2 regions of the Hylemonella sp. W303a genome follow, and region 1 is predicted to be linked to the other one. Evidence: riboswitches for the same ligand, from Rfam matches in the RefSeq annotation. Region 1 holds a riboswitch; the other holds the start of a gene.
What was found. A riboswitch is a leader RNA that binds a small molecule or an ion and turns the genes downstream of it on or off. The one in region 1 is predicted to bind thiamine pyrophosphate.
Positions count from the first base shown of each region.

Region 1 (8,195 bases):
GCACCGAGACCGTCATCTCTTGGATGGCCGAGGCAGTCTGCTGCAAGGCACTGGCCTGGGTTTCGGTGCGAGAGGACAAGTCGTTGTTGCCCGAAGCGATCTGAATCCCCGCCGAGGCGACCGATTCGGCAGCCTGCTGCACGCTGCGCACCAAGCGGCGCAGGCTTTCGTTCATGTTCGTCAGGTGCGTGAGCAACACGCGCACTTCGGTGTAGCCGCGATCGGGGTCCACCTCGCGGCTCAGGTCCCCTTGCGCCACGGCTTCAGCCAGTCGGCCCGCCACGGCCAGTCCGCCGAGCACGCGGCGAATGATGCGAGCGCAGAGCAACAACACCGCGACGGCGGCGCACACCATGGTCACCAACACCCAGAGGTGGGCCTGGCGTGCCACTTGCTCTCCTTCGCTGCGCACGACCTTGTTATGGGCTTCCAGCATGTCGCTGGGTTCAGCCAGTGTCTTTTCCAGAAGTTCAAAGGAGTCGTGGAATTTCTCCATGCCAGCCTGCGCTCCCGGGAGATCGGTCCCCATCTGGCGCAGCAGTCGGGCACCCATCTCCGCATAGGCACGTGCCTGGGGGAGAACGGCCGTGACCTTGGCGCGGATCTCCGGGGGCAGATCGATCGCTTGCAGGGCCGTCAGGTGCTGGTTGAAGGTGGCCGCGCTCTCGTCCAGTTCCTTGACCGCCTCGGCCAAACCAGCCGCGTCCTGGGCCTGGGCCGCCAGGAGACCCTGCAAAACGCTGGAACGGATGGCGTCATGCATCATGTCCGCCAGCGCCGCGTTCTGCATCGCATCGCCCATGGACGTCGCGGTGTTGAGCTGGTCGGTCATTTGCTCGGCGGCGATCCAGCCAACGGCGCCCACCACCAGCGAGCCCGCGCAGGCCAGCGCGCTCAGGGCCGACAAGGCCAGCTTCAAGCTCAATTTCATCGCCCTCTCCTGGAGTCCGGTTGTGGCGGGCAGTGTGGGCCATGCCCCGCGGGCCCGCAAGGCATGGCGCAAGGCATGAATGGCGGGAATCCGACGGCGCGGGACTGACCGCCGTCAAGAATCGAAAAAACAAGCCGGCGGGGGGTTACCAAGGCGCCGTAAAATCCCGCTCGCGCTCCGCTCATCGTGGTGGGGCGCAACCGCTAGGGGTGTTGCCGCGCGTCGCAAGACACGCGGTGACTGAGAAAGTCCCTTTGAACCTGATTGAGGTAATCCTCGCGCAGGGAAGCCGCTCCAGTTGTCCTCTCAAGACACCGCACGCTGGAGCCCAGCCCACCTGCCTACGTTATTTCGGAATTAACGCATGGCATTCGCATCGAACAAGAGCGTCAACGACGCCATCACCCCCATTTCAGCCGACCGCCGCGCCTTCGGCTTCCAAGACCACGCCTCGCTCTGGTTCAGCCTGGGCGTGGGCCTGCTGGTCATGCAGGTCGGCGCCTACCTGATGCCCGCGCTGGGCACGCGCGAGGCACTGATCGCCATCGTCGCGGGTTCCCTCCTGGGTGCCTTCCTGCTGGGCTCGGTGGCCAAGCTGGGCGCGGACAGCGGTCTGGCCAGCGCGGGCCTGATGCACGCGGTCTACGGCCGACGCTTCGCCATGCTGCCCATCGTGCTCAACATCGTTCAACTGATCGGTTGGGGCAGCTTTGAGCTGGTGGTGATGCGAGACGCCAGCGTGGCGATCACCGGGGCCTCGGCCAGCTGGGCGCCCTGGATCGCTACGCTGTTCTGGGGCGCGATCGTCGCCCTGCTGATCAGCGGCTCCATGGTGACCCTGGTGCGCAAACTGATCGCACGTTTCGCGCTGCCGCTGGTGGTGCTCTCGCTGCTGTGGCTGAGTTGGCAGTTCCTGTCGATGGCGAATGCGCAAGGTTTGGCGGCCCTGTGGAATCGTCCGGGCGAAGGCGGCATGGGTGTGCTGTCGGCGCTGGACCTGGTGATCGCCATGCCCATCTCCTGGCTGCCCCTGGTGGCCGACTACGCGCGCCATGGGCGCGACGGCAAATCGGCGCTGCGCGGCACTTGGCTGGGGTATGCGTTGGCGAACATGTGGTGCTACGGCCTGGGCGTGCTGGTGGTGCTGACGCTGCCCAGCGCCAACCTCGTCAACGCGCTGCTGCTGGCCCAAGGCGGCTTGATCGCGCTCTCGCTCATCCTGATCGACGAGGTGGACAACGCCTATGGCGACGCCTATTCGGGCGCGGTGTCCAGCCACAGCCTGCGGCCGAACAAGAGCATCCGTTTCTGGGGTTTCATCATCACCGCCGCCTGCACGGCCTGCGCCCTGGTGCTGCCCATGCACGCGCTGGAGCCGTTCCTGTTGATGCTGAGCTCGGTCTTCGTCCCGCTGTTCGGCGTGATCCTGGGGCGCCTGGCCTTCGGCGCGAACACCGTCCAGTTGCTCGCAGGCGCGCGGGCCGTGCACGTGGGGCCCCTGCTGATCTGGCTCTCTGGCATCGCGGTCTACCATGGCGCGCCGATGCTGACGCCTGTGGTCGGCTTCCAGACCGGCTCGGCCCTGCCCGCGCTGGCGTTCAGCTTCGCGCTCGCCTACCTCAGCCGCGGCAAGGCATGACGACCATGAAACGCTATGCGCGCGTGCTGTCGATCGCTGGCTCGGACAGCGGCGGCGGCGCAGGCATTCAGGCAGACCTCAAGACCATCTCGGCGCTGGGCGCCTATGGCATGACGGCCATCACCGCGCTGACCGCGCAGAACACGCAGGGCGTCACCGGCATTCACGCGGTGCCACCGGAGTTCCTCAAGGCCCAGATTCAGGCGGTGGTCGAAGACATCGGCGTGGACGCGCTCAAGATCGGCATGCTGCACGCGCCCGAGATCGTCGAAGTCGTGGCCTGGGCCATCCGCCACTACGGGATCGAACGCGTGGTGCTGGACCCGGTGATGGTGGCCACCAGCGGCGACCGGCTGATCGCTGAGGCGACAGTGAGCGTGCTGGTTGAGCAACTCTTCCCGCTCGCCACCGTGATCACCCCGAATCTGGACGAGGCGGAACTGCTGCTGGGCCACAAGATCGATGGCGTACCGGCGCTGGAAGGCGCGGCGCGCGAACTGCTGGCCTTGGGCGCCAACAATGTGCTGCTCAAGGGCGGCCATCTGCCCGGCGACGAGGTGGTGGACCTGCTGCTGACGTGCGACGGCGCACCGCTGCACCTCAAGGCCGCGCGCATTGCTAGCACCAACGTGCATGGCACGGGTTGCACGCTGTCGTCGGCCATCGCGTCCTACCTCGCGCACGGCCATGGGCTGCAAGATGCCGTGCGGCACGCCCGCACCTGGATACTGGGCGCCATCCAGGCGGGCAAGGACGTGCGCACCGGCGGTCTGAACGGCGGCGCGGGCCATGGTCCTCTGAACCACGGTTACGCGCCGGTGGTCATGCAGGTGCTGGGCTGAACGGGCGACGAACGCCGACCGATCAACGCCTTCTCGCTTCACCGCACCAACCCACAAACGCAGAAAACCAGCAACACAGAAACGCAAAGAGACCATGCCAACAGCGCGCGCTTCTTCCTCGGCCCTGGTGCTCGGCGCCGGCCTCATGGGCCGATTGCTGGCCTGGCAGCTCGCGCGCCGCGGCTGGCGCGTGACGGTGCACGAGGCCGCGCCCGCCGACGCGGCCACCGACCCCGCAGGCGTGGCCTCAGGCGCGGCCGCCCGTGTGGCGGCGGCCATGCTGGCGCCACTCGCGGAGTCGGCCATCACCGAACGCAATGTCGTCGAGATGGGACGCTATGCGCTGACCCGCTGGCCCGAGTTGCTGGCCCAACTGAGTCGGCCCGTTTTCTTCCAGCAGGAGGGCACGCTCATCCTGTGGCACCGGCAGGACGCGGCTGAAGCCCGGCGCTTCGCGCAACTGCTGCGGACCACGAACGAGCAGAACCCGCGGCTACCAACCTTGCAGACCTTGGACGCGGACGGCGTGCACGCGCTCGAACCGGGTCTGGAGCGGCGCTTCACGCAGGGGCTGTACCTGCCGGGCGAGGGCCAGCTCGACAACCGGCAACTGTTGGCCGCCTTGCTGCACGAGCTGCAGGCCCTGGGCGTGACGCTGCACTGGAACAGCCGGCGCGCGCCGGATGAAGGGCCTCGCCCAGAAGACGGCCCGGTGGACTGGGTCTTCGACTGCCGAGGTTTGGGCGCCCGTGCGCCGACGCCACCTGCTTCCGGTGGCGGTGGACATGTCACGCGCGCCGCTTTACGCGGCGACGGAGTTGGAGCGCACGCCGCTTTACGCGGCGTGCGGGGCGAGGTCGCGCGGGTCTACGCGCCCGAGGTGCAGCTGACGCGGCCCACGCGGCTGATCCACCCGCGCTATCCGATCTACATCGCGCCCAAGCAGGATCACCTCTACGTGATCGGCGCGACCGAGATCGAGAGCGATGACATGTCGCCGCCGAGCGTGCGGTCGACGTTGGAGCTGCTGAGCGCGGCCTATGCCGTGCACCCGGGTTTCGCCGAGGGACGCATCATCGAGATCGCAGCGCACTGCCGACCGGCCCTGCCGGACAATCTGCCCGAAATCCGTGTGACGCGTGGCCCCGGCGCGCCGGTCATGCGCATCAATGGCCTCTACCGCCATGGCTTCATGATCTCACCCGCTCTGCTGGACGCGGCGCTGGAGATCGTCGAGCAGGACCACCACACGCTCGCCGAGCAACTTGAACTCAGGATCGCGGCATGAAAGTGCTCATCAACCAACAAACCCATGAACTGGACGGCGACGCCACGCTGGCCGACGCCGTCGCGGCCATCGAGGCCAAGCCGCCTTTCGCGGCCGCGGTCAACACGCAGTTCGTGCCCAAGACGCAGTACACGCACCACGCGCTGCGCGACGGCGACCAGGTTGAAATCATTTCTCCCGTCACCGGCGGATGAACGGAGGCCGTATGAAGAACGACATGATCCATGACGACCCACTGGTCCTCTACGGCGAGGCCTTCCCTAGCCGTCTCCTGCTGGGAACCTCGCGCTATCCCTCGCCCGCCGTGCTGGAAACGGCCGTTCAAACCGCACAACCCGCCATGCTGACCGCGTCCTTGCGCCGCCAGGGCGCGGGCTCGGTGTCGCCGGAAAGCGGCCAGGCTTTCTGGCAAATGCTGCGCAAGCTGGGGGTGCCCGTGCTGCCCAACACGGCGGGCTGCCACAGCCCGCGAGAAGTCATCGCCACGGCGCAGATGGCGCGCGAAGTCTTCGAGACCGACTGGATCAAGTTGGAGCTGATCGGTGACGACTACACCTTGCAACCCGACACGCTCAAGCTGGTCGACACGGCAGATCAACTGCTGAAGGACGGCTTCAAGGTGCTGCCCTACTGCACGGAAGACCTGGTGCTGTGCCAACGCCTCGTGGACGTGGGCTGCCAAGCCGTGATGCCCTGGGCCGCGCCCATCGGCACCGGCAAGGGACCGGTGAACCCTTACGCCATGCGCCAGTTGCGCGAACGTCTGGAAGTCCCCCTGATCGTGGACGCGGGCCTGGGCCGTCCCTCGCACGCCTGCACGGTCATGGAGTGGGGCTACGACGCCGTGCTGCTCAACACCGCCGTGGCCCTGGCGCGTGACCCGGTGGCGATGGCGGGCGCCTTCGCCAACGCCGTGCAGGCAGGGCGCGCCGCTTACTTGGGCGGCGCGATGGACGAACAAGAAGCCGCCCAACCCTCCACGCCGGTGTTGGGCACGCCCTTTTGGCATGCATGACGAACACCCCCAGGCTACGCGCCTCGTTGGGCGCTACGCCCCACGCGCCAGCGCCAGAGGCACAGGCTCTTCGGACTGTCCAAGCCTGCACAGGCAGGCTTGGAGCCGCAGCCCTCAGCCCCTTGCAGGGGGCAACGCCAGTGGCTAAGGCTTTGCCGGTTCCACGGCGTTCCCCGTTTCAATCGCTTCTTGCGGTACAAGCTTTGCTCAACGTGAAAGCGCCATCGACGTGACAACTCTGACCACCAACGCACGCGCCATCGTCGCGGCGCACCCGGACAAGGCCATACCCGTCGTGGGTCAGCCGCAGCCGCGCTACAGCAGCGATGACCCCATCTACCGTGCCGCACTGCAAGCGGCGCTGGCGCTGGGCTTCATCGAGATCGACGCCCAATGCCTGGCCCTGGCGTGGCTCGCGCAGTCACGGCGCACCGGTCGTTTCGACCCGGATGTCTGGCCCGTCGAAGCGGTGGACTTCGGCCTGCAAACGCGTGGTGACGGTGCGCAGGCCTTCGCGGCATGCCCTGCGCGGCTGGGCGTCTACGCTGTGCTGCCCGATGCGCAGTGGGTCGGCCGCATGGCCCAAGCCGGCGTGCCCACGTTGCAATTGCGATTCAAATCCAAGGACCCGCAGGCCGTGCGGCGTGAAGTGCGCGTGGCCATCGAGGCGGTGAGCGCGGCCAACCGGCAGCGCGGCGCACGCAGCCTGCTCTTCATCAATGACCATTGGCGTGAAACCTTGGAGGTACTGTCGGGCGACGCCAGCCACCTCGAATTCCTGGGCGTGCACCTGGGCCAGGAAGACATGGACGCCGCAGCCATGGCATCGGCCTTCGATACCCTGCGGGCCTCGGGCCTGCGCCTGGGCCTGTCCACCCACGGCTACGCCGAAATGAAGCGCGCCGCCGCGCTGCGTCCCAGCTACATCGCCATGGGCGCGGTCTACCCGACCACGCTCAAGCAAATGGCCACGGCGCCGCAAGGCCCAGGCCGGCTGGCCGTCTACGCGCGACTGCTGCACAAGGCGGGCTACCCCGGCGTGGCGATCGGCGGCATCTCGGCCGCAGAGTTGCCAGTGATCCGTGCCACCGGCGTCGGCTCCCTGGCCGTGGTGCGCGCCATCACGGCCGAGGCGAACCCGGAAGAGGCGGCGGCCCAATTGATGGCAGCCTGGGACGCATAACAAAGACGCCCCCCGAACTTCAAAGGTCAGGGCACTCGCGAAGCTGACAATGCCTTAGACGCCGAGTGCGCCCTCCAGCGACCGCAACTTGGCAGTCAGGGGAGACGCAGCGTTAGCCGCTCAAGGGGGACGACAGCTCCACCCGGTTGCGTCCGGCTTGCTTGGCGCGGTAGAGCGCCGCGTCGGCGCGCGACAGGGCGGCATCCGCGGCCCCGTCGTCCGGACTCAGAATGGCGACCCCGACACTGACCGTCGCGCGGATGTGCCGCGCCCCCCAAGCCAGGGGACGAGCGGACACGGCGTCGCACAGACGCTGTGCCCAGACGCGCGCATCGTCCATGCCGCTGCCCGGCAGGATGACGGCGAATTCTTCGCCCCCCAGGCGGCCTGCCGTGTCGGTGCCTCGCAGCTCGTCGCGCAGCAGATCGGCGAAGTGGCGCAGCAGGCTGTCGCCCGCCGCATGGCCATACTGGTCGTTGACGCGCTTGAAGTGGTCCAGGTCCAGCATCAACACGCAAGCGCGCAGGGTGTTGCGGCGGCGCACGCGTTCCAGCTCGCTTTCCAGGCTCTGCATGAAATGCCGACGGTTGGCCAGTCCAGTCAGGGCATCGGTGCTGGCTTGCTCGCGCAGCTCGGCTTCGAGCTGCTTGCGCTCGGTGATGTCGATGCGGCTGCCCACCAGATAGCCGCGACTGGTGCGGTGTTCGCTGTACTGCACCCAGCGCCCGTCCCTCAGGGCCTGCTCATAAGGCAGACCGCTTGCGGAGCGACGCGCGAGCATGCGATCGGCCAGCCATGCTTCCTCGTGGCCCTGCGCTTGCGGAAACAGGCCGCTGGCCAGCGCCGCCCGCATCAGGTCCTCGAACTGAATGCCGGGCTGGTCCAGCAGGTGGCGAATCTCTTGGTAAAGATCCTTCATCGCCTGGTTGCTCATGACCAGACGGTCCTGCGCGTCGTAGATCACGATGCCCACCGAGATGCTTTCCAGCGCATCGCGCAGCAGGGCCGAGGCCTCGTCGGCTTGCCGGCGCGCCGCCATGCGCTGCACCTGAATGGCGCGCATGCGCACCAGCACGAAACTGAACAACGCCGCCAGCAGCACCACTGCGGCTGTGATGAACAGCAGTTCCCCGTGCCAGCCTTTCAAGGCATCCCGCTCGGACATCCCGACCACGGCGTAGAAGGGGTGCTCCTCCAGCTTGCGGAAGGCGTAAAGGCGGGGCAGACCGTCGAACGCCGGGGTATGGTGCGCCCGCCCAGCCACTTCACCCGCGTTGACGCGACGCTGCACCGCCTC
Region 1 is NZ_JBKFDG010000002.1:319,360-327,554, forward strand. It holds gene ACLBKS_RS05145 (methyl-accepting chemotaxis protein) at 1-931, opposite strand, end outside; TPP riboswitch at 1,127-1,235, shown strand; gene ACLBKS_RS05150 (purine-cytosine permease family protein) at 1,296-2,570, shown strand; gene thiD (bifunctional hydroxymethylpyrimidine kinase/phosphomethylpyrimidine kinase) at 2,576-3,412, shown strand; gene ACLBKS_RS05160 (FAD-dependent oxidoreductase) at 3,507-4,700, shown strand; gene thiS (sulfur carrier protein ThiS) at 4,697-4,894, shown strand; gene ACLBKS_RS05170 (thiazole synthase) at 4,918-5,715, shown strand; gene ACLBKS_RS05175 (thiamine phosphate synthase) at 5,945-6,898, shown strand; gene ACLBKS_RS05180 (diguanylate cyclase) at 7,011-8,195, opposite strand, start outside.

Region 2 (8,195 bases), on a different contig from region 1:
CAGAGCAAGTTCGCGCTTTTCGTTGCGGAACTCGCTGATGTAGGCCTTGGGGATGCCTGTGCTTTCGGCAATGACCGCAACCGTGAGGTTGAGGTCTTTGGCAGCTTGCCGTAGCTGCTCGGGCGTGATGCCCTTGGGGGAAGTGCTCATATAAACTCCGTGTCGTCAAAATTGACGTAATGGAGTTTACATACCTGACTTCTAACTTGTCAAATTTTACGACTGTCTTTTGTTGGAAATTAAGACTTTTCTTCCTTCGGATCGGAATAAAGGGCGGCTTCTTTATTCAAAATTTCGCCGTTCTCATCCAGGCGAAAGCGGTTTCCGATGTTGGTTGTACTTTCGGCGGAAATCTCCTGGGCAATTTCCTCCAAGCTTTTGGATTCATCAAACTCTCGGGAGTAGCTGCGCAAGGCCGCAACGAACGCTTCGCGAAACATCCAATCGGCACTGACTAGAGCGGATAGTCGCATGTCGCCTAACTGGCGGCCCGCAAGAGAGAGAACTAAGCTTTGAAGTGCATCGCGCTCGTGACCTTTCAATGCCATTAGGGCCAAGGCTGTTCGCAAAACTCCGTCAAGCTCCCTCTCCCTTCCCAGGGCAAACAGTTCCATGCTGGGTTGGCCAACAGCGGAGGCACTTTCACTGCCGTAAATCAGCCAACTTGGGGTGATGCGCAAAACTTCGCAGAGCAATTTGATCTCTCGAAGTCCAGGCCGGGTGGTACCTTGTTCGTAAGCAATGATGGCCGTACGTGAGATTCCCTTTTTTTCAGGGTCAACCATCTTCGTGCGGGCGGCGACGACGTTTTGGGTAAAGGCACGTTCCTCTCGCGCTACTTTTAGGCGCTCGCCTACCTCCCTATCACCGTCGGGGGGCAGTTGTGTTGTGGTCGTTGCGGGGGTGTTCAAAGCGTTCTACAAAACAAAACAAGCCAAAGGATACACGGGGCTTGGCCGGGGGAGTGCGGCACATGATTTGTAGATGGTTTATGATGCAAGTCGTTGTCGGGTCGGAAGAAATAGATAGATTGAAAATCCGCGTGTCGGTGGTTCGATTCCGCCCCAGGCCACCAGAACTTCCTCAAAAAGCCATCCCCGTTCAGGGATGGCTTTTTGTTTTCAACGCCGTCCCGGTGCCTTGAGCCGCGGCCGAGCCCGATTTCTGGCGGTTTCCCCAGCGGCCCAGCGCCGTTTTCTTGCCTGAAACCAGCCGCCTCACCGTGGGGCGTGTGACTGGTTCACGTTCATGCATCGGTCAGCCCTGTTGTCCAGGTGGCGCAGGGCCGATGCGTCTCGCGCTCACGCGCCATCTCACCAGGAGTACTCCATGAACCTCGACACTTCCGCGACCGATCACGCCGCGTCCATGGCCTATGTCATGAGCACCCTGAGCACCCGCACGTTGCACCACTTCGCGCAGGAGGCCAAGCTGAATGGTGAAAGCCTGAAGGACGCCTTTGAGCGTTATGAGATCGACTATGCCTGGTACGTGCTCGGTTCGGACCGTTTGCGCGACGCTACGTTGGACAGCCTCACCCAGAGGCACCACTACACGGCGACCGAGGCGCAGCGGGAAAGTCTCGCGGGCGTCCTGAAGGCCGCGGCCGAGGCCCAGGCGCCGGAATTGCTGATGAGCTTTGACAATGACGTGCCGGACCGGCTGGCCGATTTTCTGCTGGCGTCTTGGGGTGGCGCTGTGGCGCCTCTGCCCGTGGCCGACCGTTGAGCGCCGCCTGATCGCAGGAAACGTGCACTGCTCCTAACCGAGCCGCTTTCAATCACGGCGCGCTCGCGTCCAGCGCTCACGCTTCTGTTTCTGCCAGGGTTTGTCACGCCTTGCCCTCAGGCTCGGAACCGGTACACCCCATCCGCATCCCGCGTGCGGCGCAGTTGACCTTCGTGCCACAGCGCATGCAGGTGAGCGATGGCTTCGCCCATGGCGAAGGTGGTCTGGTGCAAATCCAGTTTGCGCTTGAACATCACCGGCAGGATGTCGGCCGCGCACTGGGGGCGCTCGGCGCAGGCGGCCATGACCTCGGCCAAGCGGTCGCGGTGGTGGTCATGCAATTGCCGGATGCGCTTGTGCAGGCCGGTGAAGGGCTTGCCGTGCGAGGGCAGGGTGAGCGTGGCCGTGGGCAGGCACTGGAGCTTGTCGATGGATTGCAGGAACTGCTTCAAGGGGTTGGATTCCGGTTCCGACTCGAACACGCTGATGTTGCTGGAGATGCGTGGCAGCATCATGTCTCCGCCGATCAACAGCCCCTGCGCCTCGTTGTACAGCGCGATGTGCTCGGGCGAATGCCCATGTCCGCTGATGCAGCGCCATGCGTGCGCCCCAATGCGCACCAGGTCACCGTCCATCAGGCGCACGAACTGCGTGGGCACGGCAGGCACCAGGCTGGGGTAATACAAGGCGCGTTCGCGCACTTTGTCCATGGACTCCGGGTCGCGCAACCCGTGGGCGGCGAAGAACACGGCCGCGCCCTCGCCACCGAAACCATTGCTGCCGGCGGAGCCAATGCGCGCCAGGTAATAGTCCGTCGCGCTCATCCACAGCCGACAAGGCCGCTCGGGGGTGCTCCAGCGCGCGCACAACCAGTGCGCCAGGCCCACGTGGTCGGGGTGCATGTGGGTCACGATCACGCGCAGGATGGGCAAGCCTTCCAACGCGTTGGCGAAGATCTGCTCCCACAGGGCCTTGGACTCGTCTCGGCTGACGCAGCAGTCCACCACCGTCCAACCTTGCAGCAGGCCGTTGGGGCCTTCCATCTCGTCGCGCAGCAGCCAGAGGTTGATGTGGTCCAGTGCGAAGGGAAGCGACATCCGTATCCAGCGCACGCCCGGCGCGACCTCCAGAGCGCCGCCAGCCACGGGCAAGGTGTCTCCCAGCGGGTAATGCAGTTCGCGTTCGAATTCGTTCATGCGCAGCCTGAGTGTCCAAGGAGCGGGCCATTGTATGCAGCAGGTGCGTTTCCCGCTCTGTGGTCGAGATGCGATGCGATGGCCCGGCCGTCAGTGCAAGGGACATCAGGGACAATGCGCGGATGAGCAAAACCCCCGCCGATCTATTCGCCCACAACCGCGCCTGGGCCGCGCAAATGGAGCGCGAGCGTCCTGGTTTCTTCAGCGGCCTGCGCGCGCAGCAGCAGCCCAAGTACATGTGGATCGGCTGTTCCGACAGCCGCGTGCCCGCCAACCAGATCACGGGCTTGGAGCCCGGTGAAGTTTTCGTGCACCGCAACGTGGCCAACATCGTCGTGCCGTCCGACCTCAACGTGCTGTCCACCGTGCAGTTCGCCGTGGAGCGCCTCAAGGTCGAGCACATCATGGTCGTGGGGCACTACGGCTGCAGCGGTGTGCAGGCCGCGCTGGAAGGCGCGCGCATCGGTCTGGCCGACAACTGGCTGCGCCACATCATGGACGTGCGTGACCGCCACCGCGCCCTGCTCGACAGCCTGCCCGAGAAGTTCCGCCATGACGCCTTGGTGGAACTCAACGCCATCGAACAGGTGGTGAACGTGGCCCAGACCACCGTCATGCTCGATGCCTGGTCCCGCGGCCAGAAGGTCACCCTGCATGGCTGGGTCTTTGGCTTGCACGACGGCCTGCTCCAGGACCTCAAGATCAACGTGGACAGCACCGAGGCCCTGGAAGACACCTACCGCCAGGCCCTGGCGGCGGTGGCGGTGATGCCGCGCGGCTGAGAACGGAATTCACCCTGGATGCCAGGGCGCGGCACGTGCGCAGGCGTGTTCAGCATGCCGTTTCTCATCGGCACCAAGTTCCTGTACAGTCCCCGCTGCCCGGGGTGCAGGCCTGACCTGCTGAGACGGTGATCCGAACCCGCGAACTTGATCCGGTTTGTACCGGCGTAAGAAGAGCCTGACCAGCAGCCTGTGTTTTCGCACGCTCGCGTTGTTTCTCCCAGCGAGCATTCGTAGCCTCCGCTGCCTGTCTGTCCCGCCTTGCTGGCCTGGGGAACTCCCCCTCCATCCACGGTTCGCGTTCGATGAACCATCGCGCAGATCGTCCGCTCCGAGCAATTCCTCAACTTGCACGGAGACTGACTGATGAACGCACCGGATCGCCTCGACCAATTCCTCAACCTCACGCGCACGCCGTTACCGGCTTCGCGCAAGACCTGGCTGACGGGCTCGCGGCCCGACTTGCGCGTGCCCCTGCGCGAAATCGCGCTGAGCAATGGCGAGCGCGTCACGGTCTACGACACCTCGGGGCCCTACACGGACCCGCAAGCCGCCATCGACGTGCGCAAGGGCCTGCCCGCGCTGCGCGAGCGCTGGATCGCCGAGCGGGGTGACACCGAAACCTACACCGGCCGCGCGCCCTACGCGCTGGACGATGGGCTCAAGCGCGGCGAGACCGACGCCCTGGCCGCGCTGCGTGCCGAGGCCGCGGGTTTGCAGCGCGCGCCCCGGCGAGCAAAGCTCGGCGTCAACGTGACACAGATGCATTACGCCCGCCGCGGCATCGTGACGCCCGAGATGGAGTTCGTCGCCTTGCGCGAGAACCAGCGCCTCGAATGGACCCGTGCCTACATGGCCGACGCCACGCGCGAACAGCGCCTGGCGGGCCACAGCTTCGGCGCCAGCATTCCGCAGGTGGTCACGCCCGAGTTCGTGCGCGACGAGGTGGCGCGCGGGCGAGCCATCATCCCAGCCAACATCAACCACCCCGAGCTGGAACCCATGGCCATCGGGCGCAACTTCCTGGTCAAGGTCAACGCCAACATCGGCAATTCGGCCGTCACATCGACCATCGAGGAGGAGGTGGAAAAGCTCGTGTGGGCCACGCGCTGGGGCGCGGACACGGTGATGGACCTGTCCACAGGCCAATACATCCACACCACCCGCGACTGGATTGTGCGCAACTCGCCCGTGCCCATCGGCACCGTGCCCATCTACCAGGCGCTGGAGAAGGTGGGCGGCGTGGCCGAGGACCTGACCTGGGACATCTTCCGCGACACGTTGATCGAGCAGGCCGAGCAAGGTGTGGACTACTTCACCATCCATGCGGGCGTGCGCCTGCCCTTCATCCACCTCACGGCCAACCGCGTGACGGGCATCGTCTCGCGCGGTGGCTCCATCATGGCCAAGTGGTGCATCGCGCACCACCAGGAGAGCTTCCTCTACACGCGCTTCGAGGAGATCTGCGAGATCATGAAGGCCTACGACGTGAGCTTCTCGCTCGGTGACGGCCTGCGCCCTGGCAGCGGCGCCGACGCCAACGACGAAGCGCAGTTCGCCGAGTTGCGCACCTTGGGCGAGCTGACGCAGATTGCCTGGAAGCACGAGGTTCAGACCATGATCGAAGGCCCTGGCCACGTGCCTATGCACATGATCCAGGCCAATATGACCGAGCAGCTGAAGCACTGTGGCGAAGCGCCGTTCTACACGCTGGGGCCGTTGACGACGGACATCGCACCCGGCTACGACCACATCACCAGCGGCATCGGCGCAGCCATGATCGGCTGGTTCGGCACGGCCATGCTCTGCTACGTCACACCCAAGGAACACCTGGGTCTGCCCGACCGCGAGGACGTGAAGACCGGCCTCATCACCTACAAGATCGCAGCGCATGCGGCGGACGTGGCCAAGGGCCACCCGGGGGCGCGGGCGCGAGACGACGCGCTGTCCAAGGCGCGCTTTGAGTTCCGCTGGATGGACCAGTTCAACCTCTCGCTGGACCCGGACACCGCGCAGAAATTCCATGACGAGACCTTGCCCAAGGACGCGGCCAAGGTGGCGCATTTCTGCTCCATGTGCGGACCGAAGTTCTGTTCCATGAAGATCACGCAGGAGGTGCGTGAGTTCGCCCAGACGCAGGGCGTGAGCGAGTCTCAGGCATTTGACGCGGGCATGGCGCAGAAGTCGGCCGAGTTCCGCCGCCAGGGTGCCGAGATCTACATCCCCGTGGCTCGCGCGGACTGATCCGCCTGCGGGCTCGCCCGCGCCTGCCGCCGGAATTCCGAAGGGCTTTGCCCTGTCCAGGCGCGGAAGGCGCGGGCGAAGCTCTTCTCGTTGCGAAAACCCGCGTCCTGGGCGATTTGCTTGATTGAGCGGTGGCTGCGCCGCAGCAGTTCCACGGCCCGGCCGCGCCGCGCCTCGTCCTTCAGCGCCTGCAGTGTCAGCCCTTCGGCCTGCAACTGCCGGTGCAGGCTGCGGGCAGAGATGTGCAGCTGCGCCGCCAGCGTCTGTGCGGTGCAGCCGGGGCCGGGCGCGCGCAAGGCCTCGCGCACCTGCTGCCCGAGCAGGCGGTCGCGCCGGTAGGGACGCACCGTCAACGGCAGGGCGCGTTGCAGCATGGCGCGCAGCGCGGCCTCGTCGCGCCGCAGGGGCAGGGCCAGGTAGCTGGCGTCGAAGGACAGGCCGGCCTGTTGCACCGGCGCCTGCGGCGTGTCGAAACGCGCGGGGCCGGGGAACATCAGTGCATAAGCGTCGGCATGTGCGGGCGCGGCATAGGGGAAACATACCGAGCGCAGGGCCAGGCCCGAGTCGATGGCCCAGCTCGCGAATCCGAGCAGAAAGCGCAGGGTGGACACCAGGCAGAACTCGCGCAGGGCCGGGGCGGGAAAGACGCCGGGCCGGCGCTCCTCGATCCACACCGAGGCCAGACCTTGCGTCACTTCCAGGCGCAGCACGATGTCGTCCACCAGCAGGCGGTGGTGGCGGCACCAGCGTTTGAGCGCCACGCCCAGGTCGGGCGCCGTGATGGACGCGCGGCACAACAGGCCGTGGCTGCCCCAGGGCAGCTTGCGGCTGAACCAGCCCAGGGCCTCGTCGTCCAGCTCCTGCATGGCGTGCGCGTTGAGCGCTTCGAACTGCGCGGCGTTGACTCGGGCATCCGGGCGTGCCAGTTCCGATGGCGTGATTTGTGCCGCCTGCAGGGCGTGCGACGGGTCCATGCCCTGGTCACCGTAGGCCTGCACGATGGCCCGCACAAAGGCCATGGGCGTGGCGGCTCGCCCGGCCTTGCCTCTCCTGGCGGATCGGGATGTGGCGGTGGCGCTGGAGGCGGTGCGCGGCATCGTGTATGGGGACCCGACTGGATGGCCGGGATGCGGATCGGTCGGTCGGCTGGGGCTTACCCTGGGTTCGGTACTGTGGCGTGATTTGCAACCATTCTGGCACCAAATGCGCCGCCATAGCGCCTAAGCTGCGGAGCCAGAAACTCGCTTCCAGGCCGCAGGCCTGGGGTCGGAACGGACAAAAAAGAGCAAAGGCCGTCAGGCCCAGGAGACAAGCGCATGCCCGCACGCCCCTTGCCCGGCCTGGATTTCGGCCTGGGCGACACCTTGAACCAACTGCGCCAGGCCGTGGCCGACTTCTGCGCCGACCAGATCGCCCCGCGCGCCGCAGCCATCGACCGGGACAACCATTTCCCGCGCGAGCTCTGGGCTCGGCTGGGCAGCATGGGGCTGCACGGCATGACGGTGGCCGAGGAATACGGCGGGGTCGACCTGGGCTACTTGGCCCACATCATCGCCATGGAGGAAGTCTCGCGCGCCTCGGCCTCGGTGGGTTTGTCCTACGGCGCGCATTCCAACCTCTGCGTCAACCAGATCCACCGCAACGGCAGCGAGGCGCAGAAGAGGAAGTACCTGCCCAAGCTGATCAGCGGCGAGCATGTCGGTGCGCTGGCCATGAGCGAACCCAACGCGGGCAGTGACGTCGTGAGCATGAAGCTCAAGGCCGAGCCCAAGAACGGCTACTACCTGCTCAGCGGCGGCAAGATGTGGATCACCAATGGCGGGGACGCCGACGTGCTGGTCGTTTACGCGAAAAACGAACCCGAGCTCGGCGCCCGCGGCATGACCGCTTTCATCGTCGAGAAAGGCTGGCCGGGCTTCACGCACGGCGCCAAGCTGGACAAGCTGGGCATGCGCGGCAGCAATACCTACCCGCTCTTTTTCGACCGCTGCGAAGTGCCCGAAGCCAATGTGCTGGGCGGGGTGGGCAAGGGCGCCAAGGTGCTGATGAGCGGGCTGGACTATGAACGCGCCGTCCTCAGCGGCGGGCCATTGGGCATCATGGCTGCCTGCATGGACGCGGTGCTGCCCTATGTGCACGAGCGCCAGCAGTTCGGCCAGAGCATCGGCGAGTTCCAGCTGATGCAGGGCAAGCTGGCCGACATGTACAGCACCTGGCAGGCCTGCCGCGCCTACGTCTACGCCGT
Region 2 is NZ_JBKFDG010000001.1:24,207-32,401, forward strand. It holds gene ACLBKS_RS00120 (hypothetical protein) at 1-150, opposite strand, end outside; gene ACLBKS_RS00125 (helix-turn-helix domain-containing protein) at 240-911, opposite strand; gene ACLBKS_RS00130 (hypothetical protein) at 1,330-1,728, shown strand; gene ACLBKS_RS00135 (MBL fold metallo-hydrolase) at 1,845-2,924, opposite strand; gene can (carbonate dehydratase) at 3,047-3,706, shown strand; TPP riboswitch at 3,797-3,899, shown strand; gene thiC (phosphomethylpyrimidine synthase ThiC) at 4,073-5,950, shown strand; gene ACLBKS_RS00150 (AraC family transcriptional regulator) at 5,923-6,969, opposite strand; gene ACLBKS_RS00155 (isovaleryl-CoA dehydrogenase) at 7,267-8,195, shown strand, end outside.
Region 2: it holds a riboswitch for thiamine pyrophosphate, as region 1 does, so the genes downstream of both, thiC (phosphomethylpyrimidine synthase ThiC) here and ACLBKS_RS05150 (purine-cytosine permease family protein) in region 1, are expected to answer to the same signal.